Regions from separate parts of the Anoxybacillus sp. FSL W8-0382 genome, predicted to be linked through region 4. Evidence: riboswitches for the same ligand, from Rfam matches in the RefSeq annotation. Region 4 holds a riboswitch; each other region holds the start of a gene.
What was found. Region 4 has a riboswitch for S-adenosylmethionine ahead of NSS60_RS12815 (methionine ABC transporter ATP-binding protein). Riboswitches for the same ligand answer to the same signal wherever they lie in the genome.

Region 1 (7,290 bases), 320 kb from region 4:
TTTGTCAAATACTTTTTTTAAAAAATTTTTTCGTCATGACGTCTTTCGTCTGTTTTTTCTTTTCTGTAAAAATAGATATTGCCTTCTTTAAAAAAGACATGATATGATAATTAGAAAAACATTTGAAAGGGATGGTGAGCTATGAGACGTGTCACATTAACTGACATCTTCCTTCACCCCATCACCCAAAAATATTTAAAACGTTCAGGCGTCGCGCACGCCATTGCGACCGCATATCATGCGTATCGCCTTGCCTTGCAATATGGAGTGAATGTTGATTTAGCAACAAAAGCCGCATTGCTTCATGATATCGGGCATTATGAATGGTACTCTAATGGAACATGGGACTATGAAACATATAAACAAAACGACATTCATGCGATTAAAGGGGCGGAGCGAGCACATAAACTGCTTATTCGACTCGGTGAACATCCTCAACACGCCAAAGAAATCGCCCTCGCCATTTTGCTTCATACCGATTCGTATCTTCCAGAAGGAGAATTAAAACGAAAGCCGCTCCAAACGATCGTGAAGCTCGCCGATGAAGCAGATGAAGAACCGGGTGGCAAACATCATTATCGCCAAATCGATGACAAACTCGCCTTGAAAAAAATTCAACAACTTGATCGCATGGTCGAACAGCAAATGAAGCGTGACGCGCTCGACCAAATTAGCTAAGGCTAGGCGATGTTCCTAGCCTATACATATGATAACGCCTGTTCCACATCAGCAAGCAAATCATCGGTCGCCTCTAATCCAACACTTAAGCGCAACAAGCCGTCCGTAATGCCGCGGCGATGGCGCTCCGCTTTCGGCATCGCTGCGTGCGACATTTTCGCCGGATACGATAAAATCGACTCGACCGCTCCTAAACTGACCGCAAACACAGGGATGCGCGCATGTTTCACAAACGTCCGCACCGCTTGTTCGTCCTCCAATTCAAACGACAGCACCGCACCAAATCCGCGCGCTTGATCGCGATGAATATCGTGTCCTTCATGAAAAGAAAGCCCAGGATAATATACGTGCGCAACTTTCGGATGATGATGGAGAAACTGCGCCAGCTGCAACGCCGAACGTGAAGCATAATCTAACCGAACGTGAAGCGTTTTTAACCCGCGCAACACGAGCCACGCATCTTGCACGCCAAGCACCGCCCCGAACGAATATTGCAGTTTGCGCAGCTGTTTTGCGAGACGCTCGTCTTTTACAACCGCCAGCCCGGCTACAACGTCGCTATGGCCAGCTAAAAATTTCGTCGCGCTATGCAAAACGACATCGACGCCGAGATCAAGCGGACGCTGCAACAAAGGGGTCGCAAACGTATTATCTAAAAACGTCAAACAACCGTGCGCTTTCGCAAGCTTCACAACCCCACGAATATCCGTAATTTTCAAAAGCGGATTCGATGGCGTTTCCATATAAATGACTTTCGTGTTCGGGCGAATGTGACGCGCTACCGCATCTAAATCAGTCATATCGACAAACGTATGTTCGATGCCAAATCGGCTCAATACGTCCGTGATGATGCGATACGTTCCACCATACACATCATCGGTAATTAATACGTGATCTCCTTTTGACAACAATAAAAATGCTGTTGAAATGGCAGCCATGCCCGATGCGAACGCAAAACCGCTGACGCCCCCCTCCAGTTCCGCAATCGTTTCCTCAAGCGCCTCGCGTGTCGGGTTGCCAGAACGGCTATAATCGTACTTGCCAAACGTATCAAAATCAAACTGATGAAACGTCGATGCATGATGAATCGGGACGCTAACTGCCCCTGTTTGCGCATCAATTCGCCATTTATTATGAACAAGTTGCGTTTGTAAATCCATCCTTTTACACCTCTTTCATGCGTTGAAACGCTTGAGTTAAATCGGCAATTAAATCGTCCGCATGTTCAATGCCGACCGAAAAACGTAACAAACGATTACACACCCCGTTTGCGATGCGAATATCCTCTGGAATATCCATATGCGTTTGCGTTGCGGGATACGTAATAAAACTTTCGACACCGCCTAAACTTTCCGCAAACGTAATCAGTTTTAAACTTTGTAAAAAGGTATTCACCCATTTTTCATCGCGCACGCGAAACGACAACATGCCGCCTCTCCCCGGATACAATACGTCCGTCACATCTTCATGTTCGACTAAAAATTTATATATCGCCTTTGCGTTTTGTTCGTGCTGGCGCATGCGCAGCGCAAGCGTCTTCATGCCGCGAATTAACAGCCATGAATCAAACGGTGATAACACCGCCCCGATCGCGTTATGATACATCGCGAGTTGCTCGCACAGCTCTTTTCCTTTGGCGACAATGAGCCCGGCTAGCACATCGTTATGTCCGCCTAAATATTTTGTCGCGCTATGAATGACGATATCAGCTCCTTTCGTTAATGGCTTTTGTAACACAGGGGTATAAAACGTATTATCGACGATAAGAAGAAGCCCATATTGCTTCGCGAACGTTGCCACCGCTTCAATATCCGCCTCTTGCATAAGTGGATTTGTCGGCGTTTCTAAAAAAATCGCTTTCGTTTTTTCAGTCACATGCGCCTTTACCGCATCGAGATCGCGAAAATCGACGTATGTAAACGACAAACCGTATTTCTTCCACCCTTTTTCAAATAGCCGATACGTTCCGCCATATAAGTCGGCGGAAACGAGAAAATGGTCGCCGCTTTCAAACAGAGCAAACACCGTTTGAATCGCTGCCATACCTGAGCTACACGCAAACCCTTGATCCCCTTCTTCTAACTGCGCAATCGCCTCCTCGACAATACGTCTCGTCGGGTTGCCGGTTCGAATGTAATCGTACCCTGTCGACTGTCCGATCCCTTCATGCCGATACGCTGTTGAAAAATAGACAGGCGGATTGACCGTCCCTGTCACCGTCTCGCTTCGATTGCCAATTTGCGCTAATATCGTTTCCACATGACTCATTCGCTCTCTTCCTTTCTAAAAAAATAAAAGCCTTCAAAGAAGAAGGCTTTTACAGTCGCTTCTTCTTATCTTCCGAATTGAACGCCAATTCGCTGGATTTAGCACCTGACCGCTTTCGGCTGGTTGCTGAAGGTTCATCGGGCCAGTCCCTCCCCTTCTCTTGATAAGAACGTAAAACGGTATTGAATTTTCTGATTTTTAACTAATGTACATCATTTACAACAAAATTGCAACTGTTTTCTTCACTAAAAGTTGTGCTTGATTTTTTCGCAACATGCCCCCCTCGCGCTTGTAAGGAAAAATCAGTGAGTCAATGATTTTTGCAAATCCTTGTCTAGGAGAGCATATCGCTTGTCAAGCACATGTTGTGATGATGAACCCCTTTTTTATATAAAAAACAACAAATAAGTCTTATCTGATATAACGGAACGCATACCTCCTTATATAGGAATATGACAAACCTTATTTTTTACAATAATGTGAATTATATAGAATTTTTGACTATAAATCATGTAAAATATATCTTAAATTATAATTATTACAGAAGAAACAGAAAACGAAAAAGAGATTGTCGTTCAGTTCGATTTGTCTAATCAAGAAAAACACGAGATGAGTATCGTCAATGAATTTGGGAAAGAAATAACCTTTATCGTTGAGCCCTTTATTTTATCGGAAAGCATGAATTATGACAAAGTAACTAATTACTAAGGACGGAGAGCAATGGGATACTTTTCACTTGTAGCCATTATTATTTTTGCATTTTCACTATTTTTTCTTTTGAAATGTGCTTACCAGCTAAAAAAAAATAGCGATATACAAATTAAACAAAACGAACACATTATCCAATTACTAATAGAACAAAATCATAAAAAGAGATAATGTAATAATACATGTTCTCACCTCTTTTTCATGATTAATCACATTCATCGTCATGTTATGCACAACTGCCCGACCATGCGCCTCGGATGCAAAAATCGACAAATCAGAAATATATATGGTACATTAAAAAAAGGAGTGAGATAATGAAAGCACCTGCTTTATTTCTTGCGCATGGATCACCGATGTTAGCGATTGAAGATAGCTCATATGCATCGTTTTTAACAACGCTCGGAAAACAGATGCATCCAAAAGCTATCGTCGTCTTCACTGCACATTGGACGACGCGTCAACCGACCGTTTCGTCGATTGACGGAACGTATGAGATGATTTATGACTTTTCCGGCTTCCCACGTCAACAACCCAATGACTAAGGTCATGGGCTTGTAAGCCCCATGTTGACCAGACCAAGGCTTGAAACAGAGCCTACGTTATAGATGTCATGACACGTTCGGGTGCTTCTCCAGCCCGTTCCTCTGTCGTGCAAGGTTAAACAAGCGTGGTGGGTAGCGCTAGTGTCTTGCACATAACAAGCATCTATAACATGGTCGAGGAGAATATGACCTGCTTTATGCAGAGGAAAGGGGAGAACCCTATGGTTTTTGTGTTAGACACAAACAAACGTCCGCTTGCTCCTTGTCACGAAGCAGTTGCAAGAAAGCTGTTGAAACAAGGGAAGGCGGCGATTTACAGGCGATTTCCATTTACCATCATCTTGAAAAAATCAGTAGACGAATCAGAAATTAAAGCAACATATCGGCTAAAAATCGACTATGGAAGCAGGCATACAGGATTAGCGATTTTGCGAGGACAAGAAGTGGTATGGTTAGGGCAACTTGACCATCGCACAGACATCAAGGAAAGAATAGATAAAAGGCGTGCTTTTCGTCGAGCAAGACGAAATCGAAAAACAAGATACAGAAAACCACGCTTTCTGAACCGCAAGCGAAAGGAGGGATGGTTGCCTCCATCACTAGAGAGTCGTGTGCAAAATATCCAAACATGGGTTAGCCGTCTAAAAAAGTTATGCCCCATTGGACATATATCATACGAAAATGCCAAATTCGACACGCAACTCATGCGAAATCCTGAAATCAATGGTGTAGAGTATCAACAAGGCACGCTACAAGGATATGAAGTACGGGAGTATTTGCTTGAAAAGTTTGGGCGGAAGTGTTGTTATTGCGGAAAAGAAAATGTTCCACTTGAAGTGGAGCATATCATTCCAAAATCGAGAGGTGGAACAGACCGAGTGGATAACCTATGTCTTGCCTGTCATGACTGTAATCAGCGCAAAGGAAGTAAGACAGCAGAAGAATTCGGGTATCCGCACATTCAAAAGCAAGTCAAAGAATCATTAAAGGATGCAAGTGCTATCAACTCGACAAGATGGAAAGCGTATGAAGTGTTAAAGCAGACAGGATTAGATGTCGAGTGTGGAACAGGTGCACGAACGAAAATGAATCGTATTCGTTTAGACTTGCCGAAAACACACTATTTTGACGCTTGTTGCGTGGGAGAAAGCACACCAAATCACTTATATTTCAAAACAAAAGAAGTGTTATTTATCAAGGCAAAAGGGCGTGGTAGTCGTTCACGCACAAACCTAGATAGATATGGCTTCCCAAGAGGTTATCTTGCAAGACAAAAATTCTTCTTTGGCTTCCAAACAGGGGACATGGTTAAGGCTGTTGTCCCAAGAGGGAAATATCAAGGCGTTTGGTTTGGCGAAGTCGCATGTAGAAAGACTGGAAGTTTCGATATTAAAGGCAAGGACGGAAAGCGTATCGCACAAGGAATAAATTATAGATATGTCCAAGTCATTCAGCGATTTGACGGATATGCTTATGGAAAGGGGGTGGCGGAACTTGCGTAAGGTGCAATTCCTCCCCGTGCCTAAAGGCAGGGGCTTCCTTGCGTAAGTTTCGTGAAGATGTGTTTCACTATGAAGAAAAAGCCCCTTATGCGAAACAAGCTGTCCCAACACCAGAACATTTAGCACCGTACTGGATCGCTTACGGAGCAGGCGACCGCAAAGAAGCTCCACGCGTCTTATTTCGAGCATACGAGTACGGAAGCTTAAGTTTAATGGCTGTATCGTTTTAAAGGAGGGGTTCGGATGTGGCAAGAATTTAAAAAATTCGCAGTACGGGGCAACGTCATCGACTTAGCTGTCGGGGTCATTATCGGCGGGGCGTTCGGGAAAATCGTTTCTTCTCTCGTCAACGACATCATTATGCCGCTCGTTGGTCTTATTTTAGGCGGCATTGATTTTAGCGAGTTATCTTGGAAAGTCGGCGAAGCGGAAGTGAAATACGGGGCGTTTCTTCAAACCGTCGTTGACTTTTTAGTTATCGCCTTTTCGATTTTTCTATTTGTCAAACTTTTAAACAACTTGCACGAGCGAATGAAAAAACAAGAAGAAACGAAACAAACCGCACCAACGATGACAAAAGAACAACAACTACTCACAGAAATTCGCGATTTGTTAAAACAGCAAAAAGAAACACCGTAGCCCTCAAAGTTTGGGGGCTTCATTCGCATAATAAGCAAGCCGTTTATATTTCACATTTTCTCCGTAAAAAAAACCGTAAACCCATGCGGATTTACGGCTTTTTTTACGCATTCAACGCAGCTTCTTCCTCGTCGCGCAAGTTGTGCGCAAGGCGACCAGAGGCGCTTGCGGCAACGCTTGCGACTAAATCGTCTAAAAACGTATGCACGCCTTTGCCACGTTTCGTATCAAGCTGCTTAATGATCCCGACTTTATTTTTATCGAGATGACCAAACGTTGTCACCGCGATGCTTCCGTATCCGAGCACTGCGCCGAGCGCCAACGTTTCATCGACGCCAAACAGTCCTTCGTCCGTTTCAACAATCGTCTGAAGCGGTTCGGACAGCATGCCTTGCTCTGCTAGTTTATCAAGCTCGATGCCAACTAAAATCGCATGTTGCACCTCGCGTTTTTGTAGCACTTTTTCGACGCTTTCGATACATTCTGCCATCGTTAGCTCTTTGTTGTAAGGACTTTGCATTTCATATACAATCTCAGCAATGGCTGGAATCGTTACCCCACGTTCTGTTAATAACTGCAACGTTCTTTCGTACACTTCTTTACTTGTCACACGCTTCATTCCTCATCCTCCTCTCGTTCTATCATTATATCACGCAACGACAAAAAATGCAGAAATGTGATACGATAAAAAAGAACAACGTCGTAAAAGGATGGGAGAACATGCAAGAGTTAAAAAAAGTTATTGAAATGGAACAGTATTTTCCGAAAATTTGTTATAATATATAAATATAATGACGAAAGGAGGAAATCGCATGAAATGTGGTATCGCGATTTTTCCATCAAAAAAAATTCAAGATTTTGCAAATTCGTATCGTAAACGGTACGACTCTCACTACGCCTTAATCCCACCGCATATCACGTTAAAGTATGCGTTTGAGGTGGAAGAGGACAAG
Region 2 (7,290 bases), 400 kb from region 4:
CGATATACATCGTATTCGTTATGTTGTCCGCCACTTTTTTCGCGACCGATCCACCGACGATATGCACACGATACGTGCGGGCAAGTTCGGAAAGAAACGCCTTCGTTTGTTCGCCGTTTTCATCGGCAATATGAGTAAGCCTCGTTAAATCGTAACCTGTCGTCCATAGTTCAGGTAAAACGACGACATCGGCTTCTTTCGCGATTTGTTCCATGTAGCGCACGACTGTTTGTTTATTTTTTTCCGGTGCTCCAAACGCAATGTCCATTTGCACGCAAGCGATATTCATCTCATTCACCTCAAAAAAATTTTCTTTACATTTTGATTTTTACGATATATGATTCTTGACTAGAATTTCAACCTTTTTGTGAAGTAGGTGTGAAAAATGAAAACATTTCCGCAATCGAACTTGTTACAGCAACTTCCGAAGCAATTTTTTGCTTCGCTCGTGCAAAAAGTGAACGCAGTCATTGCCAAAGGGCATGATGTCATTAATCTCGGACAAGGAAATCCAGATCAGCCGACACCAGCGCACATTGTAAGCGCGATGCAACAGGCGGTAGCAAAGCCTAAGTATCATAAATATTCACCATTTCGCGGCTATTCGTTTTTGAAAGAAGCAGTGGCGACGTTTTATAAACGCGAGTATGGCGTGACGATTGATCCTGAAAAAGAAGTCGCTATTTTGTTTGGCGGAAAAGCAGGGCTTGTTGAAATGCCGCTTTGCTTATTAAATTCGGGCGATGTTGTGCTCGTTCCTGATCCCGGTTATCCAGACTATTGGTCGGGGGTCGTGCTTGCGCGGGCGCGCATGGAAATGATGCCGCTACGGGCGGAAAACGGCTTTTTACCTAATTACGAGGAGCTAAACAAAGATGTCGTTCGCAAGGCGAAACTGATGTTTTTAAACTATCCGAACAATCCGACCGGCGCAACCGCAACGAAATCGTTTTTTCAAGACACGGTTTCGTTTGCTGAAAAACATCGTATCGGTGTTGTACACGATTTCGCATACGGAGCGATCGGCTTTGACGGGAAAAAGCCAGTAAGCTTTTTACAAGTCGAAGGGGCCAAAGACGTCGGCATTGAAATTTATACGTTCTCAAAAACGTACAATATGGCAGGATGGCGCATCGGTTTTGCGGTCGGTAACGAAAGCATGATCGAAGCGATCAACGTATTACAAGACCATTTATACGTCAGCATGTTCGGGGCGATTCAAGAAGCGGCAGCAGTCGCACTACTTGATTCGCAACAATGCGTCGCCGAGCTTGTCGCGACGTATGAAGCAAGAAGAAACACGTTCGTTCATGCATTGCGTGACATCGGCTGGGATGTGCAAGCGCCAGCAGGTTCGTTTTTCGCTTGGCTTCCGGTGCCAAACGGCTATACGTCGGAAACGTTTGCTGACCTTTTGCTTCAAAAAGCGCACGTGGCGGTCGCTCCGGGCATTGGGTTTGGCGAACATGGGGAAGGCTATGTGCGCACAGGGCTGCTCACAAGCGAAGCAAGACTTCAAGAAGCAGCGGAACGCATCGGGCGGTTGCAACTTTTTTAAAAAAATGATTGACAAACGCCACATGTGCTGTCATAATTCGAATTAAATTTGTGAAAAACGAACTGTTTGAAAAATTTTATACATTGCGAATTCTTATCAAGAGTAGGCGGAGGGACGAGCCCGATGAAGCCCGGCAACCGACTTAACAAGTGTTAAGCACGGTGCTAATTCTCGCAGCAGTGCGCTGAGAGATAAGAAGAGACGAACGATTGAGCCTCTTCTTATGAAGAGGTTTTTTATTTGTAAAGGAGTGGGAAGATGATTACCGCAACATATTTGATCCATGACGACAAAGACTTAGTGAAAAAAGCGGAAGGGATTGCGCTTGGATTGACTGTCGGGTCGTGGACCGATTTGCCGCAGCTTGAACAAGAGCAGTTGAAAAAACATAAAGGCGTTGTTCAGTCCATTGAACAGCTCGAAGAAGATGAGCGGGTCAATACGTTTTTTGGCAAAAGACTAAAACGTGCGCTCGTGCGCATTTCGTATCCGAGCGTCAATTTTAGCGCCGATTTTCCAGCGATTTTGACGACGACGTTTGGAAAATTGTCGCTTGACGGAACGATTAAACTTGTTGACTTAACGTTTTCGGACGAACTGAAGCGTGCTTTTCCCGGCCCGCGCTTTGGCATTGACGGCATACGCGAAAAGCTTAGCGTTTTTGACCGTCCGCTTGTGATGAGCATTTTTAAAGCGGTCATTGGGCGTGATTTACAATACGTCACCGAACAATTAAAACTGCAAGCGCTCGGTGGGGTCGATCTCGTCAAAGACGATGAAATTTTATTTGACAATGACTTAACGTCGTTTGAAAAGCGCATTGTCGCAGGAAAACAAGCGCTACAAGACGTGTACGAACAAACAGGGCATCGGACGTTATATGCGGTCAATTTAACAGGTAAAACGTTTGAACTAAAAGACAAAGCGAAGCGTGCGGCGGAGCTAGGGGCGGACGTGTTGTTGTTTAACGTGTTTACATACGGACTTGACGTGTTGCAAGCGCTTCGTGAAGATGATGACATTCGTTTGCCGATTATGGCGCATCCGTCGTTTAGCGGAGCGATCGCTTCGTCGCACGTGTATGGCGTCAGTTATGCGCTTTTACTTGGGAAATTGTTGCGCATGGCAGGGGCAGATTTTTCGCTCTTTCCATCGCCGTACGGAAGCGTTGCGCTTGAAAAGCAACAGGCGCTCGCCATTTCTGAGGAGTTGACGAAAGAAGATTTGTTTTTACGCGCATTCCCTGTTCCATCTGCCGGCATTCATCCAGGGCTTGTGCCGCTTCTTATGCGCGACTTTGGCATCGATTGTGTCATTAACGCGGGCGGTGGAGTGCACGGACATCCGCAAGGCGCTGTCGGTGGCGGGCAAGCGTTTCGCGCCGCGGTGGAAGCGGTGCTTTCTGGGCGTTCGCTTCATGAGGCTGCGACGGAAAACGAAGCGTTAAAACAAGCGCTTGACTTATGGGGGAGCGCATGATGAAGCCGGTCATTTTTTGCGATTTTGATGGGACGATTACGTTAAACGATAATATTATTGCTTTAATGAAACAGTTTGCTCCGCCGGAGTGGGAAGCGATCAAAGACGATATATTGGCGCAGGCATGTACGGTGCAGGAAGGAGTCGGGCGCATGTTTTCGTTGTTGCCGACGACGCTGAAAGAAGACATCGTGCAATTTCTGATTGACACCGCCCGCATTCGCGACGGATTTTCCGACTTTGTCGCGTTTACGAACGAACGGCAAATCCCGCTTTATATCGTGAGCGGCGGCATCGACTTTTTCGTTTATCCGCTGCTTGACGGACTGATTGAAAAAGAGCGCATTTTTTGTAATAGCGCCGATTTTAGCGGGGAAACGATCCACATTACGTGGCCGTATGCGTGCGATGAACATTGCGAAAATGAATGCGGGTGCTGCAAGCCGTCGCTTCTTCGTAAACTCGCGCCAAAAGGGGCAAAAACGATTGTGATTGGCGATTCCATTACCGATTTAGCGGCGGCGAAACTAGCCGATCACGTCATCGCGCGCGACTTTTTACTTGAAAAATGCCGTGAGCTAAACTTACCGCATACGCCGTTTACGACGTTTTATGACGTCATTCATGTGTTGAAAGAGAGCGAGGTGATTGTATGAAAGAGAAATGGGAAGAGCTAGCGGAAGTCAAACGAGAGCTAGCGGCGCGCGACTGGTTTATGGCGACAAGCGGCAATTTGTCGCTGAAAGTGAGCGATGAGCCGCTTACCTTTCTTGTCACCGCAAGCGGAAAAGATAAACGAAAAGAGACGGCGGAAGATTTTTTACTTGTCGATGCTGACGGACAGCCAGCGGAGGCGACGCACTTGAAACCGTCCGCAGAAACGTTATTACATGTCGAAATTTACAACAAAACGAACGCCGGTTGCGTTTTGCACGTGCATACGGTCGACAACAATATCGTTTCAGAACTGTACGGTGACGAAGGGGAAGTCGTCTTTTCGAATCAAGAAATAATTAAAGCGTTCGGATTATGGGAGGAAGATGCGCAATTTCGCATTCCGATTATTCCGAATTTCGCCCATATTCCGACGTTAGCAAAAGCGTTCGCCGACCATGTCCATGGAGATGCTGGTGCGGTGCTTATTCGCAACCACGGCATTACCGTTTGGGGAAAAGATGTGTTAGAGGCGAAAAAGTTTTTAGAAGCGTGCGAGTTTTTATGTCAATATCATGTGAAATTATTGCTTATTAAACGATAAGGGGGAAAATATGTATGGCAGTCATTAAAGTGCGAAACACAGGGGAAGTGATTGAAGGAAAAGAAAACGTTGCGGCGTTTTTAAACAACCAAGGGGTGTTGTATGAACGGTGGGATGCAAGCAAACTTCCTGCTCATTTACAAAACAAGTTTGTATTAACAGACGAAGAAAAAGCGGACATTTTAGCGACGTTTCAGACGGAAATTGAAGATTTAGCGAAGCGGAGAGGCTATAAAACGTGGGACGTCGTGGCGCTTTGTGAACAAACGCCAAATTTAGAAGAGTTGTTGAAAAAATTTGAACAAGTGCATACACATACGGAAGATGAAGTGCGGGCGATCGTCGCTGGTCATGGCATTTTCGTCATTAAGGGCGATGAACAAACAGGTTATTTTGACGTTGAACTAGAGGCAGGCGACGTTATTTCCGTACCAGAAGGAAATCCGCATTTCTTTACGTTAATGGACGACCGTCAAGTCGTTGCCGTCCGTTTGTTTATTGATCCATCCGGATGGGTGGCACATCCATACGTAGAAAAAGAAGGGGAATAACGCCCCTTCTATTTTTTTGTAAACAGCACAACGCCTGTGATCGTAATGAACGAACCGATCCATTGTGCCACCGTTAACGTTTCATGAAGCAATATGTATGCAAACAATGCGGTAAAAAGCGGATTAAAATTTAAAAACATCCCTGCTGTTGTGGCACCGACTTGTTTCACGCCGACGTTCCAAAGAAACATCGCAAGCACTGTCGCCCCGATGCTCGTATAGATGAGCGCAAGCAAAAACGAGACGTTTACGTGATGAACGGAAAAGGAAGATACAAATGGCAACAATCCAACGACGCCAAAGACGCCTGACCAAAACGTTGCCGCAAGCGGAGAATACCATTTCATGACCGCTTTTGCGCATGCGGAATAGATGCCCCAAACGATGACGGCAGCGATCATCCATACATCGCCGATATTGACGTGTAGCACGCGATGAAGCTGTCCGTGCGTCATAAATAAAAGGACGCCGATAAGGGAGACGGTCATGGCTAACCATTGTCTCATCGTCAGTTTCTCACGGTATACGACGTAAGCAACAAGCGCAATCGCCATCGGATTTAACGTTGAGATGAGCCCGACGTGATCGGCCGATGTGTAGCGAAGCGCCTGAAACATAAAAACGTTAAATAATACGACGCCTGTCATGCCCATCGCAATAAGCGGGATAATGCCGCGTTTTTGCAGGCGGACGGACCGTTCTTTTTTTAATACGATCGGAAATAAAAAAAGAACTGCGATCGTCCAGCGCATAAACGTTAATGAAAGGGGGGAGGCGTGCGGCACGAGCAGTTTGCTTGCGACAAAGTTGCCTCCCCATAGTGCGCTTGTCAATAAAAGAAGCATATAATATTTCGACATGATCCTCATCCTTTAAAACGTTTCGATTAAAAAGACCATCAGTAACAATCCGATAATAAAGGCATACGTGGACGATTGTTCGTTTCCGTCGCCATGGCTTTCCGGGATCAACTCTTTATAAATGATAAACAACATCGCGCCAGCTGCGAACGCCAAACCGTACGGAACGAGCGAATCGACGACGGACGTTAAATAATAGCCAGCGATCGAAGCGACGAGTTCAATAAGTCCTGTGCCCATCGCCATGAAAAACGCTTTTCCTTTTGAAATGCGTTGATTAAATAAAAAAAGCGCAACGAGCAATCCTTCTGGAGCGTTTTGAAAGCCGATCGCTAAGGCGATTAAGTTGCCGATTTCGCCCCCTTCCCAAGAGGCGTAGCTCACGCCAACTGATAGTCCTTCCGGGATGTTATGGAGCGTAATGGCGGCGAGCACAAGGAGCGATTTTTTATCAACAGCTATGCTGCTTTCAGTATGCTTTAAATCAATATGCGGCACCATTTTTTCAAGAAGCGTTAACGTCAATACGCCGATGCATAGTCCAACCGCAAGCGAGAGAAACGTTCCTGAAGATAGCGCTTGAGGAATGAGGCCGAGCATGGATGCTGCCATCATGACTCAAGCGGTAAACGCAAGCAACATATCGCGCCATTGGTGCGTAAGGGAGCGCGATAAAAATAAAATGGGAATCGCGCCAGCACCTGTTGCTAGCGCAGATAACGTACTGCCAACAAGCATGTCAAACATGTTTCCACCTCCTACTGTAAAGGAAGGCGAACGGTAATCGTCGTTCCTTTATTTTCTATACTATGAATGTCGATCGTTCCTTCATGCATGTCAACGATTCGTTTACATATGACAAGCCCGAGTCCTGTTCCCGTTTGCTTCGATGTGACAAACGGTTGAAACAGTTTGTTTTTTACGTCGTTTGGAATGCCGCATCCATTGTCCGCCACTTGCAGCACCGCCCAGTCGTTTTGTTTCGTCAGCAAAATCGTTAGCTCACCGCCATCGGTCATCGCTTCGATCGCATTTTTTGCTAAATTTAAAACGACTTGTTTTAAATGGTCTTTATAACAGCGAATAGGTAAAGGTACGCGAGCGCATTGCAACGAATACACGACGTTATGCAAATGCGCTTGCGATTCAATAATTGGATGAATGCTTAAAACGATATTGTTCAAATCGCACGTTTCAAGTTTTTGTGCCGTCGGTTTGCCGAGAATTAAAAACTCATTGACGATGTCGTTAATGCGTGTAATTTCGTTTTGAATGACCGAAAAATAAAGTTGTGATTCGGTATCTTTATGCTTTTCACTCAACAGTTGGATAAATCCTTTAATGCCGGCAAGCGGGTTGCGAATTTCATGCGCGGTGCTTGCGGCGAGTGTGCCGACTAATTCAAGTTTTTGTGCTTCGGTCTCTATGCGTTCAAGCATCGTTTGCCGTTTTAATAACCAATATTGAATCAGTAGCCAAACAATATGGATGGCGACGATCAGCAATAAGATGTATGGAAGGGATGTTTGCACATTTTGTTTCATCGTTACGTGCGGCACGTTCGCTTCAATTATCCATGGTGCA
Region 3 (7,290 bases), 240 kb from region 4:
AAAGACTACGATGATCAACTGACGATCCAGCCAAAGCAAGTATACGATGCCATGCGCGCAGGCGACGTACCGAAAACATCGCAAGCAAAACCAGCGCAAATGGAAGAGCTATTTACGACGCTCGCCAAAGAAAACATTCCTGCCATTTATATCGCCTTTTCCTCTGCTTTATCCGGTACATATCAAACAGCGGTCATGATAAAAAACGATGTGCTTGAACGATACCCTGATGCAAAGCTAACGGTTATCGACTCGAAATGCGCATCGCTCGGTCTTGGGCTTGTCGTAAAAAAAGCCGTTGAGCTTGCAGAAAGCGGTATCGCATATGAAGATGTCGTGACGACCATTGAAACGTATTGTCGCCATATGGAACATATTTTTACCGTTGATGACCTACAATATTTAGCGCGCGGCGGTCGCGTCAGCAAAACAGCAGCATTTGTCGGCGGGGTATTAAACATTAAACCACTTCTTCACGTCGAGGACGGGAAATTAATCCCGATTGAAAAAGTGCGTGGACGGAAAAAAGTGTTGAAACGAATGGTCGAGATCATGCGAGAGCGCGGAGCAGACGTGCAAAACCAGCTCATCGGCATTAGCCATGGCGATGACGAACAAACGGCGCTCGAACTAAAAGCGATGATTGAAGAAACGTTCGGCTGCAAACAATTTTTCATTTCTGAAGTCGGCGGCGTCATCGGAGCACATGCCGGACCGGGAACGATCGCCCTCTTTTTCTTGAATAAACAGCTTGGGCATTGATTACACTACCCTTTAAAGGGGTGACGAAGCGATGACAAGCGACAACGACAAAAAAGCAAAAGACAATAACGCGAAACGACACGAAAAAAATATGGAGCGCGAAAAAAATCGCCAAGCTGGCAAGCGCGCCTACTCAAAAGAAACGAACCATTTGTAAACAAAAAAGATGCTCGCGCGGAGCATCTTTTTTACTTCGTTTGAATAGAAAGCATAATAAAGATTTTGTAAAGTTGTTCATATGTCAACAACCGACTATAATGGAAGCACAATATTTGTTTGAGGTGATCCATATGTCAAAAGAAAGTTCATTTGATATCGTGTCAAAAGTCGATTTGTCGGAAGTCACAAACGCCGTCAACATCGCGTTAAAAGAAATTCAAAATCGCTATGACTTTAAAGGGAGCAAAAGCGACATTTCGCTTGAAAAAGACGAGCTTATTCTTATTTCCGACGACGAGTTCAAACTAGAACAACTGAAAGATGTGCTCATCGGCAAACTTATTAAACGTGGCGTCCCTACAAAAAACATTCAATACGGAAAAGTGGAAGCTGCGTCTGGCGGAACGGTGCGCCAGCGTGCGAAACTCGTTCAAGGCATCGACAAAGACAACGCGAAAAAAATTAACACAATCATTAAAAATACAGGTTTAAAAGTGAAAAGTCAAATTCAAGAAGACCAAATTCGCGTCAGCGGCAAAAGTAAAGACGATTTGCAAAAAGTCATCGCCGCGATTCGCGAAGCAGATTTACCGATCGACGTCCAATTCGTCAACTACCGTTAAGAAGGCTATGCGCCTTCTTTTTTCTTTTCTCAAATAAAATAGTTGAATATTTCTAAAAAATCAGTTACATTTATGAGTAACTTCATACACATCATCTTATCGAGAGAAGGGGAGGGACTGGCCCGATGAACCTTCAGCAACCTGACGATCGTCAAGGTGCTAAGTCCAGACAAGCGATTCGCTTGGAAGATAAGAAGGAGCGTGCAACGTCTTCTTCTTATGGAGGAGACTTTTTTATTTGAAAAAGAAACGGAGGAATGGACGTGGGATTGCTAGATGATTTAAAAGAACGCATCGTCATCGCCGATGGAGCGATGGGGACGTTATTATATGCGCACGGCATCGATCGCTGTTTTGAAGAATTAAATGTGACAAAGCCTGAAGAAATCGTTCATATTCACGAAGCGTATATCGATGCAGGAGCTGAAGTCATCCAGACGAATACGTACGGAGCGAACTATGTAAAGCTCGCCCGCTACGGATTGCAAGATGATGTCAAACAAATAAACGAAGCAGCCGTTCGGCTCGCCAAGCAAGCCGCAAAAGGACGCGCCTATGTGCTCGGCACAATTGGGGGACTCCGCAGCACAAATAAAAGCACCATTTCGCTCGAAGAAGTGAAACGAACGTTTCGCGAGCAACTGTACGTCTTGTTAAACGAAGGCGTCGATGGCCTGCTGCTTGAGACGTATTACGATTTTGAAGAACTGCAAACCGTTCTTTCCATCGCTCGCCAAGAAACGACGTTGCCGATCATCGCCCACGTCACCTTGCACGACATTGGCGTCTTACAACATGGCATGCCGCTTGCAGATGCGCTGTGTCAACTCGAACAGCTTGGCGCCGATGTCGTTGGCTTAAACTGCCATCTCGGTCCGTATCATATGTTGCGCTCGCTTGAAGAAGTGCCGATTCCGACGCGCGCCTTTTTATCGGTGTACCCAAACGCAAGCTTGCCGCAATATCGCGACGGACGGTTCGTTTATGAAACGAGCGAACAATATTTTGAAGAAACAGCGCGCGCCTTTCGCGATCAAGGAGTTCGACTCATCGGCGGATGTTGTGGAACGACGCCGAAACATATTTCCGCTATCGCTCGCGCCCTGTCCGACCGCACACCTGTATATGAAAAAAAAGTGAAACAACGGCATACAATCGTCGTGCAAGAAGCGGAACAAACATCTGCACCTTCCCTAGCTGACATCGCACGCACGCGCCGTTCGATCATCGTCGAGCTCGATCCACCAAAAAAGCTCGGCTTAACAACATTTTTAGAAGGCGCCAAAGCGTTGAAAGAAGCACATATTGATGCGCTAACGCTTGCTGACAATTCGCTAGCAACACCACGCATTAGCAACGTCGCTGTCGGAACGATCGTCAAACAACAACTGAACATGCGCCCGCTTATTCACATTACATGCCGCGACCGCAATTTAATCGGCTTACAGTCGCACTTAATGGGGCTTCATACGCTCGGCATGACCGATGTGCTCGCTTTAACCGGCGATCCATCAAAAGTCGGCGACTTTCCAGGGGCGACATCCGTCTACGATTTATCGTCATTTGACCTCATTTCGTTAATTCGTCAATTTAACGAAGGGCTTTCGTATTCTGGAAAACCGCTCGGACAAAAAACGAACTTTTCCATCGCTGCGGCCTTTAATCCGAACGTACGCCATTTAGATAAAGCGGTGAAACGACTAGAGAAAAAAATTGAATGCGGAGCGCAATATTTTTTAACGCAGCCGCTATATAGTGAAAAACAAATCGAAGACGTATACGAGGCGACAAAACATTTGGCGACGCCAATTTACATCGGCATTATGCCGCTTACAAGCGCTAGAAACGCCGACTTTTTACACCATGAAGTACCGGGCATTACATTGTCTGATGACATTCGCGCTCGCATGGCCGCTTGCGCCAATGACCCGATTCAAGCAACAAAAGAAGGATTGGCAATCGCCAAATCGCTTATCGACGCAGCATTCGATTTATTCCAAGGTATTTATTTAATTACACCGTTTTTACGTTACGATATGACAGTCGAACTCGTTCGCTACACGCACGAAAAAGAGCGGCTCAAAAAAGAAAGGACGGTTTACCATGGCTAGTTTACTCGAACAGCTTGAAAAGAAAATTTTAATTATTGACGGGGCAATGGGAACGATGATTCAAGCCGCCAACTTAACAGCGGATGACTTTGGCGGTGAAGCGTACGAGGGATGCAATGAATATTTGACGATCACCGCCCCAGAAGTCATTGCCCACATTCATGAAGCTTATTTTGAAGCGGGCGCGGACATCGTCGAAACGAATACGTTTGGCGCAACGAACATCGTATTAGATGAATACAATCTCGGACATATCGCCCTTGAGTTAAATATCGAAGCGGCAAAGCTCGCTAAGCGAATCGCGGAGCAATATTCAACGAGCGATTGGCCACGCTTTGTTGCTGGTTCGATGGGACCGACGACGAAAACGTTATCTGTTACAGGCGGAACGACGTTTTCTGAACTTGTCGCCGCATACGAACAACAAGCGCGTGGACTATTACTTGGCGGCGTCGATCTTCTTTTATTAGAAACGTGCCAAGATACGTTAAACGTCAAAGCCGCTTTTCTAGGCATAACCGAAGCGTTTAAAACGGTCGGAAAACAAGTGCCGCTTATGATTTCTGGAACGATTGAACCGATGGGAACGACGCTTGCCGGACAGACGATCGAATCGTTTTTTATTTCGATTCAACATATGAAACCATTTGCCGTCGGCTTAAACTGTGCAACCGGTCCAGAATTTATGACCGATCATTTGCGCACGCTCGCCTCCCTCGCCAATACAGCCGTCAGCTGTTATCCAAACGCCGGTCTTCCGGACGAAGAAGGACATTATCACGAAACGCCAGACATGCTCGCGAAAAAAATTCGCCAATTTGCCGAGAAAGGATGGCTAAATATCGTCGGCGGCTGTTGCGGTACGACGCCTGAACATATTCGCGCCATCGCTGAAGCCGTTCGCGACGTGCCACCGCGCGTCATTCCGAAACAGTTTCCGATGCATGCCGTCTCTGGCATTGATGCGCTCGTTTACGATGAGACGATGCGCCCGCTTTTCGTTGGAGAACGAACGAACGTCATCGGTTCGCGCAAATTTAAGCGGCTCATTGCGGAAGGAAAATATGAAGAAGCGGCAGAAATTGCTCGCGCTCAAGTGAAAAACGGGGCGCACGTCATCGACATTTGTTTAGCCGACCCTGACCGCGATGAAAAAGAAGATATGGAACAATTTATTCAACAAGTCGTGAAAAAAGTGAAAGTGCCGCTCGTCATCGACTCGACAGACGAAGACGTCATTGCCTGCGCTTTATCGTATTCACAAGGAAAAGCAATTATTAACTCGATTAACTTAGAAGACGGCGAAGAACGATTTGAAAAAATTGTTCCGCTTCTTCATCAATACGGAGCAGCGGTCGTCGTCGGCACGATTGACGAACAAGGCATGGCGATCGAAGCGAAACGAAAACTTGATATCGCCCTTCGTTCATACGATTTACTCGTCAACAAATACGGTGTCTCACCGCACGACATCATTTTCGATCCGCTCGTTTTTCCGATCGGCACAGGAGATGAACAATACATTGGTGCAGCGAAAGAAACCATTGAAGGCATTCGCCTCATTAAACAACATTTGCCGAACTGTTTAACGATGCTCGGCATTAGCAACGTCTCATTCGGTTTGCCACCTGTCGGGCGCGAAGTGTTAAACTCCGTCTTTTTATACCATTGCACACAAGCTGGTCTCGACTATGCGATCGTCAATACCGAAAAATTAGAGCGATTCGCTTCCATTCCTGAAGAAGAAGTACGTTTAGCCGAGGCGTTGTTATTTGACACAAACGATGAAACGTTAAACGCGTTTATTCAATTTTATCGCGATAAAACGAAACAGCCGAAACAAGCAAACGTCCATATGACGTTAGAAGAACGGCTCGCCGCATATGTCGTTGAAGGAACGAAAGACGGGCTCATTGAAGATTTAACGCTCGCATTACAAACGTACAGCCCACTTGACATTATTAACGGTCCGCTTATGAACGGAATGGACGAAGTCGGTCGTTTATTTAACGACAACCAACTCATCGTCGCCGAAGTGTTGCAAAGTGCGGAAGTGATGAAAGCCGCGGTCGCCTTTTTAGAGCCGTATATGGAGAAAAACGAAACGAGCGTGAAAGGAAAAGTGCTGCTTGCAACCGTCAAAGGAGATGTACATGACATCGGTAAAAATTTAGTCGACATTATTTTAAGCAATAACGGGTTTCATGTCGTTGACTTAGGCATTAAAGTGACACCACAACAACTCATCGAAGCGGTGCGACACGAACAGCCCGATATGATTGGCTTATCAGGACTGCTTGTTAAATCCGCACAACAAATGGTGCTTACCGCCCAAGACTTAAAACAAGCCGGCATTTCGTTACCGATTTTAGTTGGCGGAGCGGCTCTGTCACGCAAATTTACCGATACGAAAATTGCCCCTGAATATGACGGTATCGTTTTGTACGCCAAAGATGCGATGGAAGGACTGACGCTAGCCAATCGCATCGTTCAACAAGATATCGTCTATGAGAAAAAAGAAAAAGTGGAACATGTAACAAAACAGCAAAACGCTGTCACTGTCATGACAAAGTCCAATGTGAAGCAAGCACCTATTTACGTTCCGACCGATACAGAAAGGCATATATTACAACACATTCCGCTTTCACACATTGAACCGTACGTCAATTGGCAAATGTTGCTCGGACACCATCTCGGCTTAAAAGGAAACGTCAAACAGCTGTTGGCGGAAGGAAATGAAAAAGCGATCATGTTAAAAGAGCTCATCGATGAATTACTTGCCGAGGCAAAACAAACAAGTTCGCTTGCACCAAAAGCAGTATATCAATTTTTCCCAGCAACAAGCGACGGCGATACGGTGATCATTTACGATCCGCGCGATCAACAAACGGTCATTGAGACGTTTACGTTTCCAAGACAAACGAAAGCACCGTATTTATGTTTAGCAGACTATCTTTCTAGCGAACAAATCGACTACGTCGGGCTATTTGCCGTTACCGCCGGGGCAGGCGTGCGCGATTTAGCACAACGGTTCAAAGAAGAAGGGCAATTTTTGAAAAGCCACGCGATTCAAGCGTTAGCGCTTGAACTAGCGGAAGGATTGGCGGAACGCGTGCATCAAATTATGCGCGACCGCTGGGGCTTTCCAGATTCGCCTGACTTTACGATGGAGCAACGGTTTGCGGCAAAATACCAAGGACAACGTTTTTCTTTCGGCTACCCTGCTTGTCCAAATCTAGAAGACCAAGAAAAACTTTTTCGCCTATTGCGTCCAGAAGAAATTGGCATTCATTTAACAGAAGGCTATATGATGGAACCGGAAGCGTCTGTCTCCGCCATCGTCTTCGCTCATCCAGAAGCAAGATATTTTAACGTGTTGTGAAAAAGCTGACTAAAGTCAGCTTTTTCACAAATCAATCCCTTTGATCGCATGAACGCCTTCACGGTAATAATGTTTTACTTCTTTCATTTCCGTCACTAAATCGGCAAGTTCAATGATTTCCTCTTTTGCCCCTCTTCCTGTGACGACAACGTGCGTATGCGCTGGCTTGTTCGTTAACGTATGTACAACGTCATAAAGCGGCAACACATCATCAATCGGAAACGACGTAATCGCTAACGCTACATTTAATTCG
Region 4 (7,290 bases):
AATTTCGTTTCTCTTTTTCTCTCCACCTGAAAATCCTTCGTTTAAATAACGATGCGCCATATCTGGATTCATTTCTAAAAACGCCATTTTTTCGTCTAATTGGCGAATGAATTTCATTAATGAAATTTCGTTTCCTTCTCCACGACGTGCGTTAATAGCAGAACGAAGGAAATCCGCATTTGTTACACCGCTAATTTCGCTCGGATATTGCATCGCTAAAAATAGCCCAGCACGAGCGCGCTCATCTACTTCCATTTCTAATACATCTTGCCCATCTAATGTAATGCTTCCTTTTGTTACTTCATATTTTGGATGCCCCATAATGGCAGCGGATAACGTCGATTTCCCTGTTCCGTTCGGCCCCATGATCGCATGGAACTCGCCACCTTTAATTTCAAGGTTAACCCCTTTTAAAATTTCTTTTCCATCAATTGCAACGTGAAGATCTTTAATCGTTAATGTTGCCATAAAAAAATACCTCCAGTTTCGCTTATGTTCATGAAACGTAATTCTCACTTTATTCTCATTACAATTTTATAACAGATGAAAAGTATTAGCAACCTTATTGCAAGCATTTTGATACTTTTCTGTTTCTAAAGTTGGTTTAATTTATCACGTATGTAAAAAAGGATAGGAGAGCCCTATCCTTTTAATGCACGTGAGTAAACGCGTTAAACGCTCGTCCAACATGAGGCATGTGTTGCGTAAACCTTGTTCTATCGACATATGTACTCCTCCTTCCTTTTTATCATGCGTCGTTTTCGAGAAAATATAAAAGGACGCCCGAATGGGCATCCTTATTTCGTTGCTGGAATAACAGCACCGTTATATTTTTGTAAAATGAAGTCTTGAATTTCCTTTGATTGCAACACTTCAACAAGCGTTTGAATTTCTTTACGTTTTTCGTCACCTTTACGAACCGCGATAATGTTCACGTATGGGTTGTTTTCTGGCGATTCAACCGCAATCGGATCTTTTGCTGGATCTAATCCGGCATCTAACGCATAGTTTGCGTTAATTAATACCGCATCTCCTTCATCATTTTTATACACTTGCGGAAGCAATCCTGCTTCGATATCTGCTTCAAATACTAAATTTTTCGGATTTTCAACAATGTCATCAATTGTTGCTTTCGTCTTATCGACACCATCTTTTAATTTAATTAGTCCTTTTTCTTCAAGCATCGATAAAATACGACCGTGATCAGCAACAGAGTTACTCATAATGATTTTTGCACCGTTTGGTAGCTCTTCAAGGCTTTTATATTTTTTAGAGTATACACCGATTGGTTCAATATGAATACCGCCAGCATTTACAAAGTCATAGCCATGTTCTTTCATTTGTGCTTCTAAATAAGGAATGTGTTGGAAATAGTTTGCATCTAACTCTTTATCTGCTAATGCTTTGTTTGGTAATACGAAATCTTGGAATGTAACAATTTCTAATTCAATACCCTTTTCTTTTAAAATCGGTTTTGCTTTTTCTAAAATTTCGGCATGTGGCACGTTTGATGCACCAACGACAAGCTTATTCGTCTTTTCTTCGGCACTTTCGCTTTTTCCGCAAGCAGCGAGCGCTAATACAACAACTGCAGCAACAAGTAAAGAGAACCATTTTTTCATTTGTTTTTTCCCCCTTTTATCGTTTATCTATTTTAGAAGTGACAAGGTCACCAATAAACTGAATGATAAAGACGATGATTAAAATGAGCACTGTTGCAACGAACGTGACGTCGTTATTGTTACGTTGAAACCCTTCTAAATACGCTAAGTTTCCAAGCCCTCCAGCACCGACAACTCCTGCCATCGCTGTATAACCAACGAGCGCGATCGCTGTAACTGTAATACCAGATACAAGTGCTGGCAACGCTTCAGGGAGAAGCACTTTCCAAATAATTGTTGCTGTCGTCGCCCCCATCGCTTTTGCCGCTTCAATAACACCTTTATCAATTTCACGAAGCGCAATTTCGACCATGCGTGCATAAAACGGCGCGGCACCAATAATTAGTGCAGGCAACGCGGCATTTGCCCCAAGAATCTTACCGACAACAAGCTTTGTAAACGGGATGAGCAAAATAATTAAAATAATAAACGGGATGGAACGAAAAATGTTGACGAACGATGCGATCACACCGTTAATAAAACGATTTTCCCATATGTTTCCCTTAGACGTTAAAAACAGCAACAATCCGAGTAAAATACCGAGCACAAACGTTGCGACAACGGAGACGGCGGTCATATACAACGTTTCCGTCGTGGCCGCCCATATTTTATCCCAAACGACGTTCGGAAATAGTTCATTGAACATTCGCCAACACCTCCACTTCAACTTCTTGCTGGCGAATGAAATCGAGCGCTCGCTCAATCTCGTCATTCGCACCGTCTAAATGAACGAACAACACCCCGTATGAACCGTGATGCGTTTGCGAAATTTTCCCTTGCAAAATGTTCACGTTCAAATCAAATTGTCGAATGATGTGCGTGATGAGTGGTTGCTCAGCTTCTTCGCCAACAAATGTAAGCTGTACAACTTTTCCATTTGGATATCGCTCAAGAAGATGCAACATCGCCTCTTTCGTTTCTTCCGGCTCTGTGACTTGCTGAACAAATCGTTTCGTAATCGGCTGCTCTGGCTTGCGGAACACGTGAAGCACTTCGCCCATCTCGACAATTTTTCCGTTTTCCATGACCGCTACACGATCACAAATTTTACGAATAACATGCATTTCGTGTGTAATTAATACGATCGTTAAACCAAGACGTTTATTAATGTCAACAAGCAAGTCTAAAATTGAGTCGGTCGTTTGCGGATCAAGCGCCGATGTTGCTTCATCGCACAACAACACTTTCGGATTGTTCGCTAATGCGCGTGCAATACCAACGCGTTGCTTTTGTCCGCCGCTCAGTTGTGACGGATACGCATTTTCTCTCCCTTGCAAACCGACGAGCTGAATGAGTTCATCGACGCGCTTCATCCGTTCTTCTTTCGGCACGCCAGCAATTTCTAACGGAAAAGCAATATTTTCGCGCACTGTTCGCGACCAAAGTAAATTAAAATGTTGAAAAATCATACCGATTTGTTGGCGCGCTTGGCGTAACTGCTTCCCGCTAATTTTCCCCATATCTTTCCCATCAACAATGACTTCACCGCTCGTCGGCTTTTCTAATCCGTTCAATAACCGAATGAGCGAGCTTTTCCCTGCGCCGCTATAGCCGATAATACCAAAAATTTCTCCTTGTTCGATATGCAAATTCACATGATCGACTGCCGTTACATTCCCACTTGCTGCTTTATACACTTTTGTTACATTCGATAATGTGATCACGTTGCTGTCACCTTCCTTCCATGAAAAAAACCTTTCTGCTCAAGAGAACAGAAAGGCGCGAATCGTCCATTCTGTCTCTTATCTCTCAAAGCAAACGCTTTGTGTGAATTGGCACCATTTCAGCAGCGCTGACGGTTGCCGGGTTTCATCGGGCACATCCCTCCACCTCTCTTGATAAGAGCGCTTTTAAACGCTTTATTCAGTTAACGTTTTAATGTATTCAAGAATGATGTTGAACTACGAATGTGAGTATATCATCGAAAAAAGGACGATGTCAATAAAAATTTTTTGACTTTAATATGAGAAATCATTATATTGCTAATGTCGGGCGATCGAGCAACAACCGCTCACACGAAAGCGTAAAGGGCTGATCCAAAACGCTAATACGTTTTAGATCAGCCACTTCAGTCCAAAAAATGAAGTTAAACTTATCAATTGTAGCTATATACATAAGTTGCAATAAAGAATTTCCGATTTCTCGTTTCTATTTTGCTCCCATACAATTCGACTATGCTATAACATTGCGAGTGATCGGCTGGATGTAAAACAAAATTTCAATTTATATTTAATTACTGTAGTTGAGTACCTGAATCCGTGATAAGATGACATCAACTTTGATTTTGTTGCTGGATTTATGGATGCGTGATCCATCCCTCCCTTTTTATGTTTAAAACAGATGTCATCTTCACTCTCGAAAATGAAACAACTATCTTTTTTGGGTATGTAAACCAAATGAAAAACAAAAAAAGGACAGAGGGATAAGATGAGTACAGAATCACGAACAATCGTTCGTTATCCTCCTTCTCTCCATTTGATGTACAGGTTCAGAAGGGGCTCGCTATAGCCACTCCTTCGTGTCAGTTTCATCCATAGCTGCCGTGATCGGCGAACGAGTCGTCCCGCCATCGTGATCACCGTCTGAATGATCGTCTTGATGCGACGGCGTTTCACTTTATGATGCAATGGATGTCTCGGATCGCTTAATAGATCTTGTCCAATCAGGCGAAGAAGGTTGTACACGAATGCTCCCATGACCAACACGAGCGCATTCGTTTTCATCTTCCCAGATGGAAGTCGCTCTAAATCTAAGTCGCTCTTGAGTTCGCTATGAAACTGTTCGCATGTCGCATGATCATGATACAACGCGAGCACATCGCTCATTCGAACATGCTCGTTTCCTTTGAGCCGCACCCAATAGCTTTCCACTTCATAATCAGGAACGAGCATCAGCTGTCCATTGCGTTCCATCGTTCGTTCCGTCACTTGGGTGACTTGAACGTACGTATACGTGTTTCCATCGATCGCTACCGTCTGTGGAAGGCATAGCTCATACGTTTGTACTCCTTCGGTTTGTCCATCGTCGACGCGTTTGCCCTTTTGCGAAGCGATCTGAAACCAAAGCGCTTTCGATTCTCGGCGTAAGTTTCGCTTGATGACAAAGTCCACGTCTTCCTTTAGGCATACGTGCACATTCGCTTCCGCGTCGTTTCCTGCATCCATGCGAACAAGCAGACGAGACGCAGTAAGTGGACGAGCTCGACGGATGGCGGTCGTTAAAAACGAAGGCATGTTGTCTTGCACATGTTGTTTTCCGGGACGCAACTCGGCATGAACGATATACCCTTCCTTCCCTGCATACGCAAACAATGGTGTAAAACCGTCAAATCCTTTATACGTTCGACTCACTCCTTCTTTTTTCGTATCGGAGTTGTCAAATGGGGAGCCATCGAGATCAAGAGGGAGCCATGTCGCCTTCCCTTTCGTCCAACAAGGGGACAAAGTGGCATGTCGTTGAATCAATAGACGCATGGACTCCTCCCAAAGAATCGTTTCGGTCATCGGAAGACAAGCGAGCTGATCGAGTCGCTGTCTTAACGTTGGGGAGGAAGGCACGTGCTGAATCCCCATCGATGTCGAAAACATATCGTCCTGACGATACGCTTCAATATGATCAAAGTCCGTTTTTCCTGTGGCAAGCAAGCCGATCATCGAGCGAATGACATCGCTATGGGAAATGTGCACGTCTCGACGAACGCTTGGAAGCCGAAGCGCGTTTACCCGTTTATCCATTTTCGTTTGGTGTAGTAAGTAGCCAACGAGGGCAAGCCCAGCACTTGGAGTAATCGCTTCATCTGTCAATACAAACCGAATCGGGAAATCTTTCATCACATTCACCTACTTGATGAAGAATCGTCAATGTCGTTTTCCCTTATCGTATCAACGGTTTGCATCCATTGTAAAGATGGTTTGTCACGGATTCAGGTGAGTAATTTTTATAACAATAATTACCATGTAAAAAGAGACAAACAGGGTATCCCTTATGCCACATGGAGCTGTTTTTTGATGGTATCAATAGGAATATTTTGTTTTGCTGCGCTGTAAATGAACTCCACGAGGCTATGTCCTTTTCGCTTACGCAGGAGATCGAGCCCATCGGAAAAATCGCTGTTCGACTCGAATAGGCTGTACACATAAGCGAGCTGCACCAAGATCCAGTAACGTTTCACCGCTCGATGATGACGAACGCGGTATCCATCGAGCTTCAACTGGTCTTTCGCTTGTCGAAAAAAGCATTCGATCGACCAACGCTGGGCATAGTAGCGCAAGATGTCTTCGTCGCTTAGCTCTTGGTCGGTGCTCAAGACGCAGTGAAGATGTTCCGATGTCATCGGTTGATCGGCTTTCCAAACAAGTAGCACCGCCGCATGGTCGAGACCGTTGAGCGTTCCTTCGTAACGATAGACGCGATAGTGATCTTCTCCCACCGTGACGAGGTGAGTGTCGTCTAGTTCGATCGAGCGAGCCAACTGCTTCGCTTGGATGGCGATGCCGTTCGGATAGAGAATCCGGTTCGTTTTGAGCATGGCGATGACGTGAAATCCTTTTTTCAGACAAGCTTTCACGAGCGATTGTGATGGATACCACGAATCCATGAGCACATAAACAGGACGACTCACATCCAAAGAAGAAAGCATCTCGATCGCCAGTTCCCCCTTGCTTTTCCCAGCCGCCTTGTCGTAGAGGCGAAAGGCAAAAGGAAACGCTTGGGTTGCAGTATGAACCATGAGCCAAACAAGAGAATGCCCCCAAATTGATTTTTTCTCTGTGTGAGAATAGTGCCAATCACATCCTTGAATGGCGTTCGTTGCCTGTGACGAAGGCTTCGTTTTTTGGCAAATCGTATCATCGATCGAAACAAAAATGGGTTGATTCTCTCGTTTCGCGTTGCGTTCGACACGATGCAGCATCCACTGCTGGAGTTTGCGAAGCAGCGCTTCTTCATCCCAAGGGCTTTTCGTGAAAAAATGGCTGAGTGTCGTGCGATGGTTCGGATGAAAACTCCCATGATGTAGATCGGTCAACGTTCCCGAAAAACCTTTCGTCACCATCGCATCCACGATATGAACGAGATGTTTCATCACAGGTTTTGAAAAATAAAGCGTCGAACCTAACGTCGTGAAAAACTTGAGAATTCCTTGGTGATGTGCTAGTCTATTCATGAAACATGAACCTCCTTGTGTGAATGGTTGGTGGCACATCTATTCTAACCAAGGAATCGGGTTCATGTCTTCTTTTTTGTCTCAATGTAAATTTATGTTATCGATTTTGCTCATCTACAGTTAATTATTGTCCCGAAAATTACTCAACTACAGTTACAACAAGAAAGCTTAACTGACCGTTTACTCAAACTCCTTACTTAGCTTTAATAAGTCGATAATATTTTTAAAACAATATGACTGCAAAATATTTTTCACAATGATGCGATAAACTACCAATATAATGATTAATAAAATGACCAATACATATGCAACATATAGAAAGTGGTAAACAGGAATAAGCCATATGCTGATAAAAATAGAGTATATAAATATAAAAATAGTTACTTTTTTAAAAACAGTTGAAATATTATATGAATATATTGAGTGAACTTCCTCTGAACTATATCCATATTGTTTTAGTATCCC

Region 1: linked by a shared signal. The riboswitch ahead of NSS60_RS11015 (methionine biosynthesis PLP-dependent protein) and the one ahead of NSS60_RS12815 (methionine ABC transporter ATP-binding protein) in region 4 are both predicted to bind S-adenosylmethionine.
Region 2: linked by a shared signal. The riboswitch ahead of mtnW (2,3-diketo-5-methylthiopentyl-1-phosphate enolase) and the one ahead of NSS60_RS12815 (methionine ABC transporter ATP-binding protein) in region 4 are both predicted to bind S-adenosylmethionine.
Region 3: linked by a shared signal. The riboswitch ahead of NSS60_RS11500 (bifunctional homocysteine S-methyltransferase/methylenetetrahydrofolate reductase) and the one ahead of NSS60_RS12815 (methionine ABC transporter ATP-binding protein) in region 4 are both predicted to bind S-adenosylmethionine.

What each region holds. Positions count from the first base shown of each region.
Region 1 covers NZ_JBBOPX010000001.1:2,094,340-2,101,629, forward strand. The annotation lists gene NSS60_RS11005 (HD domain-containing protein) at 142-678, shown strand; gene metC (cystathionine beta-lyase) at 699-1,838, opposite strand; gene NSS60_RS11015 (methionine biosynthesis PLP-dependent protein) at 1,843-2,946, opposite strand; SAM riboswitch class I at 3,009-3,116, opposite strand; partial or broken gene NSS60_RS11020 (extradiol ring-cleavage dioxygenase) at 3,969-4,181, shown strand; gene iscB (RNA-guided endonuclease IscB) at 4,418-5,698, shown strand; partial or broken gene NSS60_RS11030 (dioxygenase) at 5,752-5,928, shown strand; gene mscL (large conductance mechanosensitive channel protein MscL) at 5,942-6,337, shown strand; gene NSS60_RS11040 (phosphatidylglycerophosphatase A family protein) at 6,441-6,956, opposite strand; gene NSS60_RS11045 (YjcG family protein) at 7,150-7,290, shown strand, end outside.
Region 2 covers NZ_JBBOPX010000001.1:2,007,552-2,014,841, reverse strand. The annotation lists gene NSS60_RS10610 (carbon-nitrogen family hydrolase) at 1-289, opposite strand, end outside; gene NSS60_RS10605 (pyridoxal phosphate-dependent aminotransferase) at 386-1,558, shown strand; SAM riboswitch class I at 1,649-1,756, shown strand; gene mtnW (2,3-diketo-5-methylthiopentyl-1-phosphate enolase) at 1,817-3,037, shown strand; gene NSS60_RS10595 (2-hydroxy-3-keto-5-methylthiopentenyl-1-phosphate phosphatase) at 3,034-3,693, shown strand; gene NSS60_RS10590 (methylthioribulose 1-phosphate dehydratase) at 3,690-4,295, shown strand; gene NSS60_RS10585 (1,2-dihydroxy-3-keto-5-methylthiopentene dioxygenase) at 4,310-4,846, shown strand; gene NSS60_RS10580 (DMT family transporter) at 4,855-5,706, opposite strand; partial or broken gene NSS60_RS10575 (ZIP family metal transporter) at 5,719-6,453, opposite strand; gene NSS60_RS10570 (ATP-binding protein) at 6,465-7,290, opposite strand, start outside.
Region 3 covers NZ_JBBOPX010000001.1:2,174,737-2,182,026, forward strand. The annotation lists gene NSS60_RS11485 (DegV family protein) at 1-762, shown strand, start outside; gene NSS60_RS11490 (DUF3941 domain-containing protein) at 794-919, shown strand; gene NSS60_RS11495 (YajQ family cyclic di-GMP-binding protein) at 1,053-1,544, shown strand; SAM riboswitch class I at 1,638-1,740, shown strand; gene NSS60_RS11500 (bifunctional homocysteine S-methyltransferase/methylenetetrahydrofolate reductase) at 1,808-3,655, shown strand; gene metH (methionine synthase) at 3,648-7,037, shown strand; gene cobO (cob(I)yrinic acid a,c-diamide adenosyltransferase) at 7,062-7,290, opposite strand, start outside.
Region 4 covers NZ_JBBOPX010000001.1:2,409,793-2,417,082, forward strand. The annotation lists gene sufC (Fe-S cluster assembly ATPase SufC) at 1-468, opposite strand, end outside; gene NSS60_RS12805 (MetQ/NlpA family ABC transporter substrate-binding protein) at 798-1,622, opposite strand; gene NSS60_RS12810 (methionine ABC transporter permease) at 1,639-2,307, opposite strand; gene NSS60_RS12815 (methionine ABC transporter ATP-binding protein) at 2,297-3,325, opposite strand; SAM riboswitch class I at 3,401-3,506, opposite strand; gene NSS60_RS12820 (IS1380 family transposase) at 4,118-5,491, opposite strand; gene NSS60_RS12825 (IS701 family transposase) at 5,644-6,825, opposite strand; gene NSS60_RS12830 (hypothetical protein) at 7,006-7,290, opposite strand, start outside.